Regions from separate parts of the Geobacillus sp. TFV-3 genome, predicted to be linked through region 2. Evidence: riboswitches for the same ligand, from Rfam matches in the RefSeq annotation. Region 2 holds a riboswitch; the other holds the start of a gene.
The links. A riboswitch is a leader RNA that binds a small molecule or an ion and turns the genes downstream of it on or off. The one in region 2 is predicted to bind thiamine pyrophosphate.
Positions count from the first base shown of each region.

Region 1: linked by a shared signal. The riboswitch ahead of tenA (thiaminase II) and the one ahead of thiC (phosphomethylpyrimidine synthase ThiC) in region 2 are both predicted to bind thiamine pyrophosphate.

Region 1 is NZ_MPSP01000001.1:2,766,483-2,774,204, reverse strand. Features, by position in the region: gene BJQ97_RS14005 (glycoside hydrolase family 13 protein) at 1-831, shown strand, start outside; gene BJQ97_RS14000 (YfiT family bacillithiol transferase) at 891-1,427, shown strand; gene BJQ97_RS13995 (MFS transporter) at 1,645-2,850, shown strand; gene BJQ97_RS13990 (class I SAM-dependent rRNA methyltransferase) at 2,883-4,067, opposite strand; TPP riboswitch at 4,210-4,317, shown strand; gene tenA (thiaminase II) at 4,424-5,107, shown strand; gene BJQ97_RS13980 (ECF transporter S component) at 5,131-5,721, shown strand; gene BJQ97_RS13975 (ABC transporter ATP-binding protein) at 5,736-7,190, shown strand; gene BJQ97_RS13970 (energy-coupling factor transporter transmembrane component T family protein) at 7,187-7,722, shown strand, end outside.
Region 2 is NZ_MPSP01000001.1:463,654-471,375, reverse strand. Features, by position in the region: gene BJQ97_RS02350 (thiamine pyrophosphate-binding protein) at 1-1,000, opposite strand, end outside; gene BJQ97_RS02345 (aminotransferase class I/II-fold pyridoxal phosphate-dependent enzyme) at 997-2,175, opposite strand; gene thiC (phosphomethylpyrimidine synthase ThiC) at 2,752-4,440, opposite strand; TPP riboswitch at 4,612-4,725, opposite strand; gene BJQ97_RS02335 (methyl-accepting chemotaxis protein) at 4,860-6,113, opposite strand; gene BJQ97_RS02330 (RDD family protein) at 6,571-6,984, opposite strand; gene BJQ97_RS02325 (SpoIIE family protein phosphatase) at 7,287-7,722, opposite strand, start outside.

The DNA of each region.
Region 1 (7,722 bases), 2.3 Mb from region 2:
TTTCAGTTCGAGCATTTAGGGCTTTGGAAAAGGAAAGCCGATGGTTCGATCGATGTTCGCCGGTTGAAGCGGACGTTAACGAAATGGCAAAAAGGATTGGAAAACCGTGGGTGGAACGCGCTCTTTTTGGAAAACCACGACTTGCCTCGATCAGTGTCGACATGGGGAAATGACGGCGAGTATTGGGCGGAGAGCGCGAAGGCGCTTGGCGCGCTCTACTTTTTCATGCAAGGGACGCCGTTCATTTACCAAGGGCAAGAGATCGGGATGACGAACGTGCAATTTTCCGACATTCGTGACTACCGCGATGTCGCTACCTTGCGTCTGTATGAGCTCGAACGGGCGAACGGCCGGACGCATGAGGAAGTGATGAAGATCATTTGGCAAACCGGGCGCGACAATTCGCGCACCCCGATGCAATGGTCTGATGCCCTGAACGCTGGGTTCACGACAGGTACGCCATGGATCAAGGTGAATGAAAACTATCGTACGATTAATGTGGAAGCCGAGCGGCGTGACCCGAACTCGGTATGGTCGTTTTATCGACAAATGATTCAGCTTCGAAAAGCGAACGAGCTGTTTGTTTACGGAACGTACGATCTGCTTTTGGAACACCACCCATCCATTTACGCGTACACAAGAACGCTTGGCCGCGATCGGGCGCTTATCATTGTCAACGTATCCGATCGTCCTTCACTTTACCGCTATGACGGCTTCCGCCTTCAGTCAAGCGATTTGGCGCTCTCGAACTACCCGGTCCGTCCGCATAAAAATGCAACGCGCTTTAAGCTGAAGCCGTACGAGGCGCGCGTATACATCTGGAAAGAATAAGGAGGAATTTGCCTTTCCGTGTTGAATGAATCAATGAATACGGAAGGGAGATGATCAACATGGCAACGGTCGATCCGATTCGCTACCCGATCGGAACGTTTCAAGCGCCGGAGCGGTTTGACGCTCGGGAGGTGCAAGAGTCGATTGCTGCCATCCGCGGGTTGCCGAACGCCTTAAGGGCTGCTGTCGCTGATTTGAACGATGAACAGCTGAACACGCCGTACCGCGACGGCGGCTGGACGGCAGCCCAAGTCGTCCATCATTTGGCTGATGCAAGCATGAATGCGTTTTTGCGCACGAAGTGGGGGATGACGGAAGACAGCCCGACGGTGAAGCCGTTTGCGGAAAGCGAATGGGCAAAAACGGCCGATGCTTGCTCGTTGCCCATTGAACCGTCGCTTTTAATGCTTGACGGGCTGCATGCGCGATGGACGGCGTTGCTTGAATCGATGACAGAGGAGGATTTTCACCGAACCGTTCGGCTGGAAGGGGCAGCGAAGGAAATGCCGCTGTATGTATTGACCGCATTATATGCATGGCATGGGAAACATCATACCGCGCAAGTTGCGTCGTTGCGCAAACGAAAAGGATGGTAAAGGCTGCCGATTGTTCGGCGGCTTTTTTCTTCATGCATAATAGAAAGATGATGCTGCGCAAACAACATTGGGAACCCGCCGGCTGGGCGGGGCTTTTTTGTCGTCATCCTGCCGGGAGAATGGTGAAATAGCATTTTGCTTAAACGGCGGAATATGATTATGTTATACTAACAAATATTAAGGGACACGAAATACATAGTTGGCAAGGGGGATCGGTATGGGAGCGGAGCAGCAGCCGCTTATGGCAGAACAAAAAGAAAAAATATGGACGAAAGATTTTGTTTTGATTTGTTTGGCCAATTTTTTTGTGTTTCTTGGGTTTCAAATGACGCTGCCGACCATTCCGCTGTTTGTCGAGCATTTGGGCGGCAACGATCAGCTGATTGGCGTTGTCGTCGGTGTGTTTACGTTTTCGGCGCTCATCGTCCGTCCGTTCGCCGGCCATGCGCTTGAGACGAAAGGGCGCCGGTTTGTGTTTTTATTGGGGCTTCTCATTTTTGTCGTTTCTGTCGGTTCCTACAGCTTGATCTCAAGTATTTTCTTTCTCTTTTTGATGCGGGTCGTCCAAGGAATCGGTTGGGGGTTTTCGACAACCGCTTCCGGAACGGTGGCAACGGACATCGTTCCAGCGAGCCGCCGCGGTGAAGGAATGGGCTATTACGGGCTGTCTGGGAGTATCGCCTTGGCGTTTGGTCCGTCGCTTGGACTTGTGCTTGCCGCTATGATTCCGTTTAGCCATCTGTTTGCCATTTGTGCGGCGCTTGGAGTCGCTTCGGTGCTGTTTGCCGCCGCGATCACGTATAAAAAAGCGGAAGCCGTGCATGGTAAAGGGGAGAACAGATGGGACTTGTATGAAAAAAGCGCTTTGACTCCGTCGTTGCTGTTGTTTTTCTTGACGGTGACGTTCGGCGGCATCGCCTCATTCTTGCCTCTATATACGGCGCAAAAACAGATCGGCGGCCTGCAGCTGTACTTTTTGCTTTACGCGCTTGCCTTGATGGTGACGCGAACGTTCGCTGGCCAGTTGTATGATCGAAAAGGGCATCGGGCCGTTTTTCTACCTGGGGCGGGGCTTATTTTGCTGGCGATGCTTCTTCTCGCTTGGCTGCCGGGAGAATGGGCGTTGCTTTTGGCGGCGGTGCTATACGGTTTCGGCTTTGGCATGGTGCAACCGGGGCTGCAGGCGTGGTCCGTCGAGCGGGCGCCTGCCCACCGCAAGGGAATGGCGAACGCGACATTTTTCTCGTTTTTTGATTTAGGGGTCGGCGTCGGGGCGATGGTGTTTGGCCAAATCAGCCATTGGTTCGGCTATCCGAGCATTTATTTGGCCGCCGCCGGTTCTGTGCTCCTTTCAATGCTTGTCTATTGGACCGTCTTGCACAGAGAGCAGCCCCTTCGTTCAAAGGCGGGAAAAAACGCTTAGGGATAGCCCCTAAGCGTTTTTAGCTAGGTTCTTCACCGGCGGGAATGCACTTCGTAAATAGCGAATTTTAAGTAGTCGCCTTCTTCCGCGGCAAGGAGTTTCGGGTGGTCGTAGCCGGCGCCGTTCCAATATACTTGACGCAGCACTTTTTTTGCGTCAAATGCTGCGTCGGCGATCATCTCTTGAAACAGGTGCGGGCGGACGTGGTACGAGCAGCTTGATGTGACGAAAAAGCCGCCGTCTTTCACAAGCTTCAAACCGTTTAAGTTAATGTCTTTATAGCCGCGCAGCGCCTTCGGGACGGCATGGGCCGATTTCGCGAACGCCGGGGGGTCGATGATGACGACATCCCACTGTTTGCCGGCGCGCACCGATTCGCGCAAATAGTCGAAGGCGTTGGCGACGACAAATTCAACGTTTGTGAATCCGTTTAACGCGGCGTTCCGTTTTGCCGTTTCGATGGCATGTTCCGAAATGTCGACTGCTGTGGCATGTTTTGCTCCGTACAGACAAGCGTTTAGCATAAACGAGCCGGTATGGGTGAAGCAGTCGAGCACGGTCGTCTCCGGACCGATCAGCGGACGAAGGGCGGCGCGGTTTTGCCGTTGGTCGAAGAAAAAGCCGGTTTTTTGTCCGTTTTCAATATCGACGATGTATTTCACGCCGTTTTCCTCGATTTCGATTTCCGTTTCCCCTTCCCCGTACCAAAAGCCCTTTTCTTGTTTGAGACCTTCAAGCTCCCGAACGGACACATCGTTGCGCAAATAAATGGCCCTTGGGGCGAACACGTCAAGCAAGCCGCGCAAAATCCAGTCTTTCCGTCTTTCCATGCCGAGCGCCAAAATTTGCACAACAAGCACATCTTCATATTTGTCGACGATCAATCCGGGCAAAAAGTCGGCCTCGCCATAGACGGCGCGGCAGGAGCGAACGCCGGGAATCATCCGTTCACGGTACGCCCACGCCTGACGGATGCGGTCGATGAAAAAGCGCTCATCAAGTTCATCGTTTCGGTTTTGCGTCAAAACGCGGACGATGATTTGTGAAGCGGGGTTGATATATCCTTTCGCCAGCCAATAGCCTTGATGATTGTAAACGTCAACGAAGTCGCCCGGCGCCGCATCACCTTCGATGCGGTCGACTTCACTTTGAAAAATCCATGGATGCCCTTGCTCAAGCCGTTTTTTTCGTTCTCGTTTGAGGATGACCTTTGCCATCGTTTCCACTCCCATTCCATCGTCAATTGTTGCGTTTCCATCATAGCGGATTGAAACGCGCAGCGCAACGTCGGCGAAAAAAGGATTGACAATCGTTCGTGCCATGGTATGATTAAGTGTAAAGAAAACTGAAAATTGCACCATCATCCACTAGGGGGGCCTTTAGAAAGGCTGAGATCAAAGTGTGCCTTTGAGACCCTTAGCACCTGATCTGGGTAATGCCAGCGTAGGGAAGTGGAGGAGCAGCACAGCAAGGCTAGGCTTTGCCTTGCCAACGTCGCATGCCCACGCCGCTTTCTTTACGCCAATCGGCAAAGGAAGCGGCGTTTTTATTTTGCCAAAAAGGGGGAAAACGAATGTCATTTGCCAAACAATTGCGCCAAGCGGCCGATCCGATCTGGCAGGCGAGTTTCCGCCATCCGTTTGTTCAGGAGCTTGGCCAAGGGACGCTTGCGCGCGAGAAGTTTCGCTATTACGTGATGCAAGATGCCTATTATTTGCGCCATTTTGCCCGCGTGCAGGCGATCGGGGCGGCGAAATCGCCGGATTTGGCGACGACAGCCCGGTTGGCGCACCATGCACAAAGCACTTGCGAAGCTGAGCTGTCGCTGCATGAAACGTTCGCCAAGCTCTTGGGCATTACGGAAGAGGAAAGGGCGGCGTTCATTCCGGCGCCGACGGCGTACGCCTATACGTCGCACATGTACCGCGCGGCGTACGAAGGGCATCTCGGCGATGTCATCGCTGCCATTTTGCCGTGCTACTGGCTGTATTACGAAATTGGCGAGCGCTTGAAAACGTGCCGGCCGAATGATCCGATTTATGAAAAATGGATCGGCACCTACAGTTCGGATTGGTTCCGCTCGCTTGTTGAAGAGCAAATCGCGCGGCTTGACAACATCGCTGACGCGGTCACCGAAGAGGATCGCCATCGGATGAAGCGGCATTTCCTCATCAGCAGTGAATATGAGTACGAGTTTTGGGAGATGGCGTATCGGCTTGAGCAGTGGCCGTCGGCTGAATTGGCGGCGAGCCGTTGACGCAAGACAAGGAGGAGAACAGGATGGAAGTGAAAACAAAAGGGTTAAAATTGGCGGATATTTTAACGACGATCGTCATTGCCATTGTGTTTGGCGTTATTTACAAATTATGGGGACCGCTATATAGCGCGGTGGGAGCAGTAGGGTTTCATCTCGATCAACTTATTTACGGCATGTGGTTTATCGCCTCCTCGCTCGCCTATTTGTTGATCCGCAAACCAGGGGTGGCGTTGCTTGCGGAGATTGCGGCTTCGTCCGGCGAGCTGATCATGGGATCGCAATGGGGGCTTGAAGTGCTCATTTACGGGGTCGTCCAAGGGCTGTTGGCCGAGCTTGTCTTTGCCGTCTTCCGCTATCGGCGCTTTGATGTGTTCGTTGTCTCGCTCGGCGCGGTCGGGGCGACGGTCGGCTCGCTCATCATGGATTTTTACAAAGGCTATATTGGAGCGCTTGCTCCATGGAATATGGCGCTCTTTTTGCTGGCGCGTTTTATCGGCGCCATCCTCATCTCCGGTGTGTTTGCTGTTTCATTGGCGAAAGCGCTCGAAAAAACCGGAGTGACGCAAATGTGGCGGCCGGCCTCGAAAGACGATTACGATGCGTTGAACCGGTAAGGCGGCGAATGGCGATGAAACAAGCAATTGCGATTGATCGGCTGCGCCTGAAATTTCCCGGGAGCGACGGACTGTTGTTTCGCGACTTGTCGCTTTCGATTGCCGAGGGGGAGAAAGTGCTCCTCCTTGGTCCGTCGGGATGCGGCAAGTCGACATTATTGCAAGTGATGGCTGGCATCATTCCCCACTCGATCGATGTGCCGATGAAAGCGGAGCGCCTTGAGCGGCCGGAACGGTGGGGCTATGTTTTCCAAGATCCTGATGCGCAATTTTGCATGCCGTATGCGGACGAGGAAATCGCTTTTGCCCTGGAAAATCGAAGCGTGCCGCGCTATGAGATGCCCGTCCGCATCCGCGCCCTGCTGGACCAGGTCGGTTTGGAGATCGCCCCGCATACTGATATTCATGCGCTTTCCGGCGGGATGAAGCAGCGGTTGGCTCTTGCTTCGGTGCTGGCGCTTGAGCCGGATGTCTTGTTTTTGGATGAGCCGACGGCGCTGCTCGATGAAGAAGGGACGAAGGCGGTATGGCAAACGGTGAAGCAGGTGGGCCGCGGCAAAACGGTTGTCATCGTCGAGCATAAAATTGACCATGTGCTCGACTTTGTGGATCGCATTGTCTTGTTCGGCCGCGATGGGCGCATCATCGCCGACGGCGAGGCGAAGGCGGTGTTTTCCGACTATAAAGACGTGATTGCCGCTGAAGGGATTTGGTATCCAGGCGTCTGGGACGACTATGACCGGACGGCAAGGCGGCGAAATCGCCATCAAGGCGAGGAGCTTCTTCGCCTCGCCCGTTTTCGCGGGTTCCGCGGCCGGGAGGCGAAAATTTATGTTCCTGAAGCAACGGTGCATGCGGGCGAATGGATTGCCGTCACCGGAAAAAACGGCGCCGGTAAAAGCACGTTGTTGCACGCGCTTATGCAACTCATTCATACAGACGGCGAGTATGTGCTGCTAGGGGCCGACATCAAGCAGCAACACCCGCTCTACCGCCATATTGCCTTTGTTTTCCAAAATCCGGATTGGCAATTTGTCACCCATTCGGTTCGCGAAGAGCTCGCCTACTCGCTTCGGCTTGAAGGGCGGCCGGAAGCGGAAATTGAGGAAACGATCGCTCGCCTGTTGCGTGAATTTGACCTTGTTGAGCAGCAAGACCAACACCCGTACCAGCTGTCGATTGGGCAAAAACGGCGGTTGAGCGTCGCTGCTTCGATCGTCGCCGGCCAACGCCTCTTTTTGCTTGATGAGCCGACGTTTGGTCAAGACGCGAAAAACACGTTTGCTTTGCTTGAAATGCTTGAAGCGCACCGCGAACAAGGAGCGGCGATCATGATGGTTACACATGACGAACAAATCGTCCGCCGCTTTGCGACGAGACGGTGGGTGATTGAAGACGGGACGCTTGTTCGGGACGAACAGCTTGACATCCGAGAGCCGGTGTTGGCGGAAGGTGGGGCGGGGCGATGAAATGGGAGGTTCGCTGCCGCGAGACATGGCTTCATGAGACGAACCCGAGCTTAAAGCTCATTGTGCTTGTCGTGCTCTTTTTCGCTGTGTTGTTCATTCATAACCCGAACGTACTGATCAACGTTTCGCTCGCTCTGTTTGTTTTGTTTTGCTTTGGCACCGGCTATCCGGCAAACGTGTTGTTTTGGCTGTTTTTGCCGTTTTTCCTCGTCTTTGTTTCGACGGCCTCATCGATGATGATGTTTGGCGAAGGAACGACGACATGGGTTCGCTGGGGGCTCATCCATATTACGGCGGAAAGCTTTTGGCGCGGAGTGCATATCGGGTTTCGCGCTTTGGCGCTTGGGCTTCTCGGGTTGATTTTTTCGCTGACGACTCGGCCGGTGCATCTGTTTTATTCACTCATGCAACAGCTGAAGCTGAAGCCGAAGTATGCATACAGTTTTTTGGCGGCCGTTCGCCTGTTGCCGATTATGCTTGAAGAGTTTCAGACGATCCGCTATGCGTTAAAAGTGCGCGGCGTGCCGAACAA
Region 2 (7,722 bases):
CCGCGAGATCAAGCAAACGGGACAGCGCTTCCCGACAGTCAGCCCAAACCGCGATATCTGGCGCATACACTTTTCCGAATCCATCGCTGTCGATATCGATGTGAATCAGCGTCTGATCGGAAGAGAACAAACGGTAATCTTGCGTCGTCACTTCCGACAGCCGCGTCCCCAACGCCATCACCACATCCGCCTGCTCGGCCGTTTCCATGATCGCTTTGGGCGTTCCTAGACCTAGGTGGCCGACATAGCACGGATGATTATGGGGAAATACGTCATGCCGCCGGAATGCCGCCATTACCGGAAGTGCATACTTTTCCGCCCATAAACGCAGCAACTGCTCCGCTCCCGACCATTTGACGCCGCCGCCGGCAATCACGAGCGGCCGTTTAGCGCGCTTCAGAATCTCTTCAATGTTCTGTATATCTTCTTGCCTTGGGGCCGGCTTCGGCACATGAATTTCAGCCATCGCTGCTTCCGTTATCGTTTTGGAAAATACATCTTCCGGAAGTGAAACGACGACGGGGCCGGGCCGCCCTGTTTTCGCGGTGCGAAACGCCCGTTGCACCAACTCCGGCACCCGCTCGGCTTCGCGAATTTCAACCACCCATTTTGCGATCGGACGAAAAAACGTTTCCATGTCGACTTCCTGAAATCCTTCACGCCCTAGGAAACGGCTGTTCACTTGCCCCAAAAACACGACCATCGGAGTGGAATCTTGCCTCGCGGTATGGACGCCGATCGTTAAATTCGCCCCGCCAACCGCTCTTGTCGCCAGCACGACGCCGCACTTCCGCGACGCTTTCGCATACCCTTCCGCCATAAAGGAAGCACCCCCTTCATGGCGGGCGGAGATGAACTCGATGGATGGCTCATCATAGATGGCATCCAGCAGGGGCAAATAACTTTCCCCCGGCACACCAAACACATAACGGATTTGTTCCTGTTTGAAACATTCAACGATGGCTTGAGCCACCGTGATGTGATGCATCGTTCGCTTCATGGCGCCGATTCCTCCCAATCCACTTGCTTCCATCGTTCAACAGCTTGCTGCAGACGCTCCATCGGCGCTGACAGCGATACGCGGACATATCCTTCCCCTGCGGGTCCAAACGCTGTTCCCGGTGTTACGATGACTCCCGCTTCTTCCAGCAGTTTGGCGGCAAATCGTTCGGACGAGTATCCGTCATAGACCGGAATCCACAAGAAAAAGGTCGCTTTCGGCCGCTGCACGTCGATGCCTAGTTCTCGAAGCCTCTCGACCATCATATTCATGCGTTGTTCATAAATGCGGCTATTTTCTCGAATAAACGTCCGTCCGTTCGTCAAAGCGGCCACCGCCGCCTTCTGGATCGGAATAAACTGGCACGTATCTGTGTTGCTTTTGATCACCGAAAGCGCGCGAATCATGTCGCGATTTCCGACCACATATCCGATGCGGCAACCGGCCATGTTATAGCTTTTGGACAACGAGCCGAATTCCACCGCCACTTCCTTTGCTCCGTCCACCTGCAAAATGCTCGGCGCCCGAAAACCGGCAAACGTCACAAACGAGTAGGCCGCATCATGGGCAATGAACATCTGGTGCTGACGGGCAAGGGAAACGGCTTCAGCCAACACGCTCAAATCGACCGTGGCGGCCGTCGGATTGCTCGGATAATTGAGAAACATGATTTTCGCTTGGTCATAAACGGACGAGGGAAGCGCATCAAACCGAGGCGCGTAGCCATGTTGCGCATCGAGCGGAAGCGATAGGCTCTGGCCGCGGGCAAAATGGACCGCCGTCCGGTAGACGGGATAGCCCGGATCAGGCACTAAGGCGAGCTCGCCGGGATTGAGAACGGCTTGCAGCAAATGGACGATTCCTTCTTTCGAGCCAATTAACGCCAACACCTCGGTCTCGGGATCGAGCTTGACGCCATATTCCCGTTCATAAAAACGCGCGACCGCTTCCCGATACTCCCTGCAGCCGCCATATGGCGAATACGTATAGTGTTCTGGTGCATCGAGCGCTTCTTTCAACGCTTCGATGACAAAGGAAGGAGGCGGCAAATCGGGGGCGCCGATCCCTAAATCAATGACATCGACCCCTCGCTGGAGCAGTTCTTCTTTTTTCTTCTGAAATCGGGAGAACAAATATGGCGGCATCGTCTGCACAATATCGGAAAATGTGTTCAATCCCATCCCTCCTCATGGCCCTTCGTTTCAGTTTATGCGCACGCCCACCGCCCTCATGCCCATCTCACGTTCACGAAGCAGCCTATCATACCAATGGCTTTCTCACATCAAGACATCATCAAAATCTTTTTTCTCAAAAAGCGGGCTTTTTCACTAAGTTGCTAGAAAAACGCGATCAACCTTCTGAAACCCAGCCCTTTCGCCATAAAAAGAAGCGGCCGGCATCATCCATGCTTCGATGACGCAACTGGCCGCTGTCTATGGAAGCGAAACGCCGGCGAAGGCGCCGCGATAGACTGCGCAGTTTTCCCCGCATAATCATTCTATGACTAGAAATTTGCGCCTTATGCCATTATCATAATCAATCCGAAATGATTTGTAAATATATTTTTAAAAAATTATATATTTTTAAAATAGTAATGAACCGCGCCAATTTGCAGGACAAACAAGAGGGGCGATGAACGTTCGCCCCCCCTGCTGCTTCGATCAGCACCGAGCGTTTTCCAGCTCATGCTTTTTCCGTTGATCGAACCTCCATTCCTCTCCACCATGCCGAGCATCACAGCACGCTTCTTGTCATTGATACAGCGACGACCCTTGCCGAATAAATTGTTGCGCTTTTTCTTTCATCCCCTCCTCTTTGATTTTCCGTTGCAGTTCATGTGAAATGTTCATGGAACAAAATTTCGGCCCGCACATCGAACAAAAATGGGCCGTTTTCGCCGCCTCAGCCGGCAATGTTTCATCATGGTATTCGCGGGCCCGCTCCGGGTCAAGCGATAAGTTGAACTGGTCGTTCCAGCGAAATTCAAAGCGCGCTTTCGAGAGCGCGTCGTCACGCTGCTGAGCGGCTGGATGCCCTTTTGCCAGATCAGCCGCATGGGCGGCGATTTTATAGGCCACGACCCCGGCGCGTACGTCCTCTTTATTCGGCAACCCTAAATGTTCTTTGGGCGTTACGTAACAAAGCATCGCCGTTCCATAAGCGCCAATGATGGCGGCGCCAATCGCTGACGTAATATGGTCATACCCGGGCGCGATGTCGGTGACAAGCGGCCCTAACGTATAAAACGGCGCCCCGTGGCAAAGCTCCTGTTCCCGCTCGACATTTTCGCGAATTTTATGCATCGGAATGTGCCCCGGCCCCTCGATCATCACTTGCACGTCATGCTTCCAGGCGATTTTCGTCAGCTCGCCGAGCGTTTCGAGCTCGGCAAACTGCGCCTCATCGTTCGCGTCGGCGATGGAGCCGGGGCGCAAGCCGTCGCCAAGGGAGATCGCAACATCGTATTGTTTCAAAATCTCGCATATTTCTTCAAAATGCGTATACAAAAAGTTTTCTTCATGGTGGGCCAAACACCATTGGGCGATGATCGAGCCGCCGCGCGATACAATTCCGGTCGTCCGGTTGGCGGTGAGCGGAATGTAATGAAGCCGCACACCGGCGTGGATCGTCATGTAGTCGACGCCTTGTTCCGCCTGCTCAATGAGCGTCTCGCGGTACACGTCCCATGTCAACTTCTCCGGCGCCCCTCCTACTTTCTCAAGCGCCTGATAAATCGGCACTGTTCCCACGGGAACCGGAGAATTGCGGATGATGTACTCGCGCGTTTCATGAATGTGTTTGCCGGTCGATAAATCCATGACCGTATCGGCGCCCCAGCGCACCGCCCAAAGCAGTTTTTCCACTTCGTCTTCAATCGATGAAGAAACAGCCGAGTTGCCGATATTGGCATTAATTTTCACATGGAAACGACGGCCAATGATCATCGGTTCGCTCTCTGGATGGTTAATATTGGCCGGAATAATGGCCCGACCAGCGGCGACTTCTTGACGGACAATTTCTGGATCAATTTGTTCACGAATCGCGACAAACTCCATTTCTGGCGTAATGATCCCCCGTTTGGCGTAATGCATTTGTGTCACGGTTTTTCCGGGCTTTGCCCTCAATGGACGGTGCACAAACGGAAGCGAACACTGAATCGCAACAGAAGACTGCTCCATTTCCTCCACATCACCGCGCTCAATGATCCAGCGGCGGCGAAGGGGAGGCAAGCCTTTTTCCACGTCCGGTTCAAAATCGGGATCCGTATACGGGCCCGTCGTATCGTAGACACGCACCGGTTTGTTTTCCACCATTCCTTGCGGCGTTTTCGTTGGCGACAAAGCAATTTCTCTCATCGGCACGCGCACATCCGGGCGCGACCCTTCGATGTACACTTTGCGGCTTTCCGGAAACGACATAAACGAGCGGATGGTTTCCATGCGTGGCTTCCCCTTTCAACATAAAATTATGAAAGATCAGATCCGAAGCCACACCGTCTGAAGCGGGGCAAACACGAGAATAGGCGATGGCGGCCGATTCAAAATAAAAACAGGTTCCGACACCGGAACCTGATCGAAGGCAAAAGGCCAAATGAACAAGACACGTCCATCTGTTCCCGCTGCCTGCTTCCCTACGCTGGCATGACCCAGATCAGGTTCAAAGGGTCAAAGAACTTCATCGCGTTCTTTTCTCAGCCCGGCTCTCGGACTCCCCTAGCAGATAAGCGTATAACAATGATGACTGACTTTTTTATTTTATCAGGCTATTGACAAAGATGCAAACCATTTTATTCCAAACCTTGACTCCCACACGTCGTTTGAAAGTCCCTCTTTCTCGGAGAAAGCGTCCTTTTCCTCACTCACACAGAAAATTTCTTCAGCATTGCCCGCATCTCGTCCGCCATCTGACCGAGCGATGTCGACGAAGAGGCGATTTCCTCGACGGAAGCCATTTGTTCCTGCGTTGCTGCCGATACGTTGGCCGCACCGGACGCTGACTGTTCGACAATATTGGTCATCTGTTGGAGTGCGTCGCTCACTTGGCGGGCATGCTCCGTCATTTGCTCGATGGCGGACGATACTTGTCCAATTTGTTGGCTCACTTGGCCGACCTCTTCGCGAATATGGGCAAATGATTGGCCGCATGCCGCCGCAACGTTCAATCCTTTCGCCACTTCGGAGATCACCCGTTCGGCAGACGCAACCGCCCGCTTCGTTTCTTCTTGAATGTAACCGATCAGCTCGGAAATTTGTTGCGCTGAGCGCGCTGATTGTTCTGCGAGCTTTCGCACTTCATCCGCGACAACCGCAAACCCTTTCCCTTGCTCACCGGCGCGCGCCGCTTCGATCGCCGCATTGAGCGCCAACAAATTCGTCTGCGACGCAATGCCGGTGATCGCTTCCGTAATCTGTCCAATCTCATTGGAGCGCTCCCCAAGCCCTTTCACCACTTGGCCGAGCGTTTGCACATGATCGTAAATGAACTGCATTTGCTCCGACATTTGTCCGATTGACTGCTTGCCGTCCTCTGCTTTCGCCGACGTTTTCTCGGCGCGGTGCACCACATCTTTCGTATGGCAAGCGACGTTGCTCAAAGTTTGGGAAATATCATGCACGGACGCGGCGGTGGCGCGGACAGCATCGGCCTGCTCCTCCGCACTCGCTGCGAGAGTTTCCATCGTTGTCGCAATTTGCTCTGTCGCTTTCGTCGTCTGTTCGGCGACAGCAGCAAGCTGCTGAGAATATTGCGCTACTTCTTCGGCATGATGTTGGATTTGCCCCATCACACTTTGCCAAGCGTTTGCCATATCGTTTAACGACGACGCAATCGGCCGCAGCTGCTGCACGCGATCAAGCGGTATGCGCACCGTCAAATCTCCCCCTGTCATCTTGCCTAAATGTTCATTAATAACGGCAATTGGTGCAACAAACCTCCGATAGTTGAGCGTTGCTGAAACGAAACCGAGCATCGCGCCAAACAGCAACGTAGCAGCAAGCGTCCACCAAAACGCCCCTCCGCGAATGCCGTTGACCAGGCATATCGCCATGCCAATCGCGGCCGTGCCAGGAATGACGACGAACATCGTGCGGATGATATAACTTGCTAACGACAAAACCATTCTCCTCCTTATTTCTATTGCTCAAACATTTTTCTCTCCTTCACCACATTGACATATTCGTGAATGTTCATTCATTTTCCTTCCTCACGTCTAAGCAAATGTTTTTAGAATTGAACGCTCTCCCACCTACACAAAGGATTAGAGGTGGGAGATTCTTCAGAACACCCGCCCCACAGCAGACTTCCAACCAAGCCATCCCTGCGCCCCCCACAGTTCAGTTGTCTTACGAAGACAACAAGCGAAGTCATTCGTTCAACAGATGTTGGACGGCGTTCTTGTCTCGATCGTGCTTCGGGAGTTTGATGCGATGGCCGCCAACCTCAATCGATGCCGAGTACGAATGGATGGAACGATGTACAACGCCGCACCATCCAAACTTACGATGAACTTGCCTCGAATCGCCGACCTAAAAAAAGCAGGCTTCTACCGGAAGCCCGCCTTTTTCCATTGTTTACACCGTCGGTTTTTCCGTTGTCACATACGTCCCAGCGATAAAATCGTGAATCGACCGTTTGTCTTCTCTCGCAGCGACCATAATTGCACTAATAACGAGACCGATTCCAAACGTAATAAAATAGACGAGTCCGCCGACAAACGAACGCAAAAACATCGTTCCGATGCCGACTTTGCCGCCATTCACTTTCGCAATTCGGATGCCAAGCATCCGCTTGCCGACCGTATACCCGTACCAGACAACCGGAACGATTAACGCGTAAAGGATGTTCACCAACGACGTAAACCAGTTCGTTTCCCAACTGCCAGTAATGAGATAGCCGATGATCGAAATCGGAATGCCAACGACGATGGCGTCCAACAAGTTAGCCAACAGCCGCTTCCAAAATCCAGCCGGATTTGTCACCGCCATATGCCTTCCCTCCTCTTGCTTTTTTATATTGTATTCGCAATCAACAGCGTAATTGTCTTTATTTTAACCTAAATTGTGGAAAGGAATCTATACTATAGTTTGGTGTTTGCCGCCATCTTGGGCGGCGGGAGTGAATTTGCCCGTCTTTTCACAACACGTAAAAAGGGATAACCCAAAAGGCCATTTTTGCAACCGCCCCCTTTGAGGGAGACAAACTTGACTGCGGTGCCATTTCATACATCAAAAAAAAGCAGCTTGTGAAGCGGATCGATCATCCGAATATAGGCGGCTTTTCCCCTCGCTTAGCCAAGCTTGGCCACCACCGCCGAAAAATCGTCCGGAAGCGGCCCTTTTTGCGCAAAATGGCGGCGCAGATAGTCCAAAAGCACCTGCTCGTCCAATAAAATATGCGGCGTTAGCGCATCGCGGAACGCTTCAATCTTTTGCCGGACAGAGCCTGTTTCCCCTTCAATCGCCCCGTCGGAATACAACACAAGCGTCGCCCCCGGCTCGTAGCGCAACCGGCCGCTGTTGACAAAAAGGCGCGGAAGCAGCCCGATCGGCGCGCAGCCGCGGTCCAATTCCGCCACCGTTCCGTCCGGCTGGAACAAAAACCCCGGCGGATGGCCGGCTGATGCATATTCAATCATCCGTTCCTTGACATTCACAAGAACATACACGGCGGTGAAATAATACGTCATCCGCCCGTTTTCATGGTACAACTGGCGCATATGGCGG